DNA from 3 places in the Paraburkholderia sp. IMGN_8 genome. Region 1 is predicted to be linked to each of the others. Evidence: predicted binding sites of a transcription regulator. Region 1 holds the regulator's gene; each other region holds the start of a gene.
What was found. The regulator LexA, encoded in region 1, represses DNA repair genes until DNA is damaged. The targets are predictions, from matches to a motif close to ACTGTATNNNNATACAGT.
Positions count from the first base shown of each region.

Region 1 (2,270 bases):
ACGGCCACCGCCGCAATCACAATCAGAACAACGATCAGCGGCCGTGCGGCGCTGCGTTTGGTGCGTGTCGAAACTGCCATCGAGTGGGGCTCTCTTTCAAGGGTGGTCTAACGTGGACCGCGGCCACACGAAAACGATCCCGCGCGATGCAATATCTGAAGAGGAGCGAGCGGGGCAACTGACGAGCAACCGCGGGCCAACCGCAGGGCAACAACGCTCGTGCCCCACACTGCATTACTCGAACACCGCGCCGTGCATATTGGCTTCTTCAGCGATGCAGCGATCGATCATTCGGCACACGGCGTCTACCGTGCCGACCATGATCAGCCGCGATGGCCCGTGATAGACCCGCACCGGCGCGCGTCGCGCCGGCTCGGCCGCATTCAGCCCCGAATTCAACGACACGCGAGCGAAAGCCGGCAACGACGACGGCAAGCTCGACTCATGCGATGCGGGTTCGTCGAATAGCGATGGAGAACTGGCCGTGGACGCCTCGATCAGCGAACAGGGCACCAGCTTGCGCAGATGGCGCAAACGACCGAACTGGCGAAAAGGCAGCAGGTGGGCAAGGCGTTCCATGAGTCTCTCCAGGCGATTCAACGTAGAGGCAGCGACGCGTCGGCGTCGGGCAAGCGTTGGTAGAAGCAGGCGCTCAGAATTCGCCGGGGCGGATCAGCCCAACAGCGATGCCTTCCAGCGCGAAATCCGCACTGCCGGTCTGAACGAAGATGTTTTCGTAGTCGGGGTTCTCGGCGATCAGCTCGATGCCGTTCGGCCGGCGCTTCAAGCGCTTGACCGTCACGTCGTCGCCCAGGCGCGCGATGATGATCTGGCCGTCTTTCGCTTCGCTTTTCTTTTGCACCGCCAGCAGGTCGCCGTCGAAGATGCCGGCGTCGCGCATCGACAGGCCGCGAACTTTCAGCAGGTAGTCCGGCTTGCTCGAGAACAGCGCCGGGTCGCACGCATAGTGCTGCGAGATATGTTCCTGCGCGAGGATCGGGCTGCCGGCCGCGACCCGGCCGATCAGCGGCAGCGACAGTTGCATGATGCTGGCGTGCGGCAGCGTGAACTGATGCGGTGAATCTTCGGGGCCCGCCAGCAGACGAATGCCGCGCGACGCACCCGCCGCGAGTTCGATCACACCCTTGCGGGCGAGAGCCCGCAGGTGTTCTTCGGCCGAGTTGGCCGAACTGAAGCCCAGCTCGGCGGCGATTTCCGCGCGGGTGGGAGGGAAGCCGGTGCGTTCGATGGCCCGGCGAATCAGATCGAAAACCTGCTGCTGTCGTGCGGTGAGTTTGGTCATGGCGCCACTGTATGTATGAACAGGTGACTGTATTTTTATACAGTATTCGGCGCAATTCAAGCTTTACTTTAAGTTCGTCTGCTGGGGTGGCGTTCCAGCGTCGCAAAAGGACGTTGCGACACCCGTTTTCGTGCCTCAACGCCTTATCCAGCCGTCATTACCACTTTTGCGTATTAAAAAATGAAGAAACATTATTTTTAATGATGAAAGCCCTTCGATAGACTGGCCTCCGAGTTGGCGCTCATGTGCACGTGACCGCGACGCAAAACAACACCACACGCTGTTTCAGCGGACTACAACGCGGAGAAAGTTGGCATGAACCATCGGGGCACGGGGCTGGCAGGCAAGACCAGAAAACTCATCGCGGTGCTCGCGTTCGGCGCGGCAACCGCTGTCGGCGCGATGGCGCAGGCGCACGCCGCCGACACGACGCTGCTGAACGTGTCGTACGACCCGACGCGCGAACTGTACCAGGACGTCAACCAGGCATTCGGCAAGGAGTGGAAGGCGAAGACGGGCGAGTCGGTCACCTTCAAGCAGTCGCACGGCGGCTCGGGCGCTCAGGCGCGTTCGGTGCTCGACGGTCTGCAAGCGGACGTCGTGACGCTGGCGCTGGCCTACGACATCGACGCGCTGGCCAATAAGGGTTTGCTGGACAAGGGTTGGCAAAAGCGTTTGCCGGATAACGCGTCGCCGTACACGTCGACGATCGTGTTCCTCGTGCGCAAGGGCAACCCGAAGCACATCAAGGACTGGGACGATCTGACCAGGCCGGGCGTGTCGATCGTTACGCCGAATCCGAAGACTTCAGGCGGCGCGCGCTGGAACTATCTGGCTGCATGGGCATACGCCGAACATCAGCCGGGCGGCAACGACCAGAAGGCCAGGGAATTCGTCGGCAAGCTCTATAAGAATGCCGGCGTACTGGATTCGGGCGCACGCGGCGCGACTACCAGCTTCGTGCAAC
Region 1 is NZ_CP150900.1:2,726,365-2,728,634, reverse strand. Features, by position in the region: gene WN982_RS12575 (DUF2939 domain-containing protein) at 1-80, opposite strand, end outside; gene WN982_RS12570 (hypothetical protein) at 235-579, opposite strand; gene lexA (transcriptional repressor LexA) at 653-1,303, opposite strand; gene WN982_RS12560 (sulfate ABC transporter substrate-binding protein) at 1,619-2,270, shown strand, end outside.

Region 2 (2,270 bases), 2.1 Mb from region 1:
GGGCAGCGCCAGCTCCGCCACGCCGTTGACCGGATGAATCTGGCGGGCGAGCACGTAAGCGTCGGTTTCGAGCGCGCGGTCGAACGGCCCATTGGCGATCGACTTGGCGACCAGATAGGTGACTGCGAGGCTCATAGGCCATAGCAACAGCAGCGGCGCCAGCATCCAGTCGAGAATCTCGCCGAACAGCGAGCGCGGGCGTGCCTGGGCGGCGGCTTCGGTCTCGTCGGGCGGGGCGAACGGGTTGGCGTAGCGCTCGTCGCGTGCCTCGTCGAGGTCCGCCGCGTGCGCCGTGGCGCGATCTGCGCGTGCGGACATGGGCGCCCTCTATTTGTAGTGGTGGCTCGCCGGCATCGCGCCGGACGGGGGCGAGGCGGGCGGCTCGGGGTCGGCCGCAGGCGTTGCAATCGTGTTCGCATTGGCCGGCAGCGTGGCTTTCTCAAGACAATATCCCAGCCCGCGCACGGTGATGATGCGTACGCCGCTCGGCTCGATTTTCTTACGCAGCCTGTGTACGTAGACCTCGATCGCGTTATTGCTGACTTCTTCGCCCCATTCGCACAGATGGTCGACGAGCTGTTCCTTCGACACCAGCCTGCCGATCCGTTGCAGCAGCACTTCGAGCAAACCCAGTTCGCGCGCCGACAGGTCGATCACCTGCTCATTGACATACGCAATCCGGCCGACCTGATCGAACGACAGCGAGCCATGCCGCACCACCGTCGGACCGCCGCCCGCGCCGCGCCGCGTCAACGCTCGCACGCGCGCTTCGAGTTCGTTCAGCGCGAAGGGTTTGGCCATGTAATCGTCGGCGCCGAGGTCGAGCCCTTTGACGCGTTCGTCGACGCTGTCCGCGGCCGTGAGGATCAGCACCGGCACGGTCGAATTGCGCGCGCGCAGGCGGCGCAGCACCTCGAGCCCGGACATGCGCGGCAGGCCGAGATCGAGAATCAGCAGGTCGAACGTTTGCATCGACAGGGCGGTGTCCGCCTCGACGCCGGTCTTGACGTGATCGACGGCATAGGCCGATTGGCGGAGTGATCGAACCAGACCGTCCGCGAGTATGCTGTCGTCTTCGGCAATCAGAATTCGCATGGTGCGCCAGCTTGGGCTCTGCCGGCACCGTGGGGTGTCCCTGGGTGCACAGCGGTCTCCGAAAATTATTGTGGGTAGTTTGGGCGGCGCGACGGTAAAAATGCGCGTTCGCATGAGAATCGCGCTTGCCAAAACTACTGTTTTTTTATACAGTGTCTGAGTTTAGTGTGCTGCCCGTGATAAATGGGCTGCACATCTGCCTCAGACGCCGTTCATCATAGCAAAGGACGATTCATGGAAGAAAGCAAGAAAGGCTCGGCTGGACTGACTGCTGAAAAGAGCAAGGCACTCGCTGCCGCGCTTGCGCAGATCGAAAAGCAGTTCGGCAAAGGGTCGGTCATGCGGCTCGGCGCAGGTGAGGTAATCGAAGACATCCAGGTGGTCTCAACCGGATCGCTCGGCCTCGACATCGCGCTGGGCGTCGGCGGTTTGCCGCGTGGCCGTGTGGTCGAAATTTATGGCCCGGAATCGTCCGGTAAAACCACGCTGACGCTGCAAGTCATCGCCGAGATGCAGAAGCTCGGCGGCACGGCAGCGTTTATCGACGCGGAACACGCGCTGGACATCCAGTACGCGAGCAAGCTCGGCGTGAACGTGAACGACCTGCTGGTTTCGCAGCCGGATACCGGCGAACAGGCGCTCGAAATCGCCGACGCACTGGTGCGCTCGGGCTCGATCGACATGATCGTGATCGACTCGGTCGCGGCACTCGTGCCGAAGGCTGAAATCGAAGGCGAAATGGGCGACTCGCTGCCGGGTCTGCAAGCGCGTCTGATGTCGCAAGCGCTGCGCAAGCTCACCGGCACGATCAAGCGCACGAACTGCCTCGTGATCTTCATCAACCAGATCCGTATGAAGATCGGCGTGATGTTCGGCAACCCGGAAACCACTACGGGCGGTAACGCGCTGAAGTTCTACGCGTCGGTGCGTCTGGACATTCGCCGGATCGGTTCGATCAAGAAGAACGACGAAGTGATCGGCAACGAAACGCGCGTGAAGGTCGTCAAGAACAAGGTGTCGCCACCGTTCCGCGAAGCGATTTTCGACATCCTGTATGGCGAAGGTATTTCGCGTCAGGGCGAAATCATCGACCTCGGCGTGTCGGCGAAGATCGTCGACAAGGCCGGTGCCTGGTATAGCTACAACGGCGAACGGATCGGTCAGGGTAAGGACAA
Region 2 is NZ_CP150900.1:673,199-675,468, forward strand. Features, by position in the region: gene WN982_RS03310 (sensor histidine kinase N-terminal domain-containing protein) at 1-318, opposite strand, end outside; gene WN982_RS03315 (response regulator transcription factor) at 328-1,095, opposite strand; gene recA (recombinase RecA) at 1,330-2,270, shown strand, end outside.
Region 2: recA (recombinase RecA) is a predicted target of LexA. The motif match lies at 1,232-1,249, and genes of this name have one in related genera.

Region 3 (2,270 bases), on a different replicon from region 1:
CGGGCCACGCGCATTCCGCATAGACGGCGAGCGCACCTTGCCAATTGTGTTGACGCTCACAATGCTGGCCGATACGGAACAACAGTTTCGCGCGGCGCGTTTCGAGCCATGGGTTCGACGTCTCGATCGCGGCGACGGCGGCGACCAGTTCGCCGATGGATTCGCCATCAGACAGCCATTCGAGTGCTTCGCGGCAGGCATGCAAAGCGAGGTAGACATCGACATCGGCACGTTGCTGGAAGGCACGCGACGAAGGTCCGAACGCAACCGTCTCGTATTGAAACACGCCGAGATCGGCGAGCACGAACTCCGACCAGTCCTGGTGCAAATTGCCGAAGAACATCAGACGCAGCCGCTCGCAGAGCGGCGCGATCACGACGTGCAACACGGAGTCGGTACTTGCCGCGTGCCACGCGGCGAGTGGACGCGCAGCGTCGCCCTCCGCCTCATAAAAGGGGCGCAGCGTTTCGAGCAAGTCCGGTTTGCGCAAGCCCCGGGCACCCGGGATCAACGCGATGGCATCGGCAAAGATGACCAGCAACTCGGGGCGGGTGGTGAGCGCGAACAGATCGTCGAGCGTTAATGGCGGCTCGGCGTCCACCCAACCGAGATCGACGAGTGGAGCGGACGCTTGAACTGGGCAACCGATCTCGTCGTACGCCAGACGGCTCGCGCGGAACAGTGTGCCTTTGCGCATCAGCATACGAACCAGCAGCGCCCGCGACGCCTGCGGCAGAGCCGCGAAGGCAAGCAGGAAGCCGTGCTCGCGCACGTTCAGCAGATCGTCGTAACGTTCCGCGACCCACGCCAGCGCCCGCTCGAAGTTCAGCAGATAGTAAGGAGCATTTGAAGGGGCTTCTGTTGCCACGGCACTTCCACGGAACCTGTATGTATATACAGTGATGATATCAAACTCCGTGAAGGGTTCCGCTGGCAAGCAACTGGCGCAGCGCAGCCTAAGGCACCTAAAGCAAGTGAGTTGTCAGAGCGCTGCCAGGAGCGTCAAACATCGTTGTCACGAGCGCGAGATGCGCACGAGCGAGGATGCTCGTCGACCCACGAGACGCACCGCGCAGCGCGCGGAGAAGTACCCTTCGGCGCGCGCAGCGCCGCCGGAAAAATGACTGCCTTGTCACTAACGCGGATTGCGCGAGAACACAGATTCCAGATGCACCACTACCGCAACTGCGCGAGGGACCCGCTTAGCATTAGCGGTTTAAAGCCGCTTTCTTTTGCCTACTTGTATATTCCCTCCTGTGGCGCCGATCCGATCAGTTGTCGCCACATGGACAGTCAGCTCGTCTGCCTAAAGTGCTTCGAGCCCGCAGAAAAGCCTGAGCGACTGTCCTTTTCATCCTCTTAACCCGAACAGTTGACTGAGCCCCGAGCTCGTATTTTCCTGCAAGTATGGGTACCGTGATGAACCAGCCTTCTTCTTCCGTTTATATCGGCATCGACGTCAGCGGCAGCACCCTCGATGTCGCCATCCACGACACCACCGAACATTTCAGTGTCGACAATGAAACCGTCGCCATCGACCAGCTGGTCCAGCGCCTTGGCGCGCTCAATCCCACACTGATCGTCATGGAGGCCACCGGCAAGCTCGAGCTCGCCGTACTCAGGGCGCTCTGTCAGGCCGGACTGCCCGCTGTCGCGGTCAATCCCCGACAGGTGCGCGACTTCGCCAGGGCCACCGGCACGCGCGCCAAGACCGATCGCATCGACGCGTTTGTCATTGCTCAATTCGCCGCTGCCATCAAGCCCGTCGTGCGCCCCCTGAACGATGTACAGACCGAGCAGTTGCAGGCCCTGCTGCTGCGCCGGGCCCAGCTCATGGACATGCTGGTCGCCGAGAAAGCACGCCTGGAGCGCGCCCATGCCGCAGCCCGCGGGAGCCTGAACGATCACATCAAGTGGCTCAAACAGCAGCTCAGGCTCGCGGATCATGACATCGATTCGTTCCTGCGTTCTTCACCTGCCTGGCGCCAGAAGGAAGACCTGCTGCGCTCCGTGCCCGGCATCGGCCCCGGCGCTGCCGCGACGCTGATCGCCTTCATGCCCCAGCTCGGCTCGCTGAACCGCCGCGAGATCGCCGCACTCACCGGCGTCGCACCTTTCAATTGCGACAGCGGCAAGCATGTCGGCAAGCGTCGCATCCAGGGCGGCCGCGCCATCGTGCGGCGCGCGCTGTACATGGCCTGCGTGCCTGCGCTGCGCTTTAACCCCACCATCAGGGCGTTCTATGACCGTCTGCGCAACGCCGGCAAGCC
Region 3 is NZ_CP150901.1:1,757,185-1,759,454, reverse strand. Features, by position in the region: gene WN982_RS29150 (VRR-NUC domain-containing protein) at 1-868, opposite strand, end outside; gene WN982_RS29145 (IS110 family transposase) at 1,420-2,270, shown strand, end outside.
Region 3: WN982_RS29150 (VRR-NUC domain-containing protein) is a predicted target of LexA. The motif match lies at 884-901, and genes of this name have one in related genera.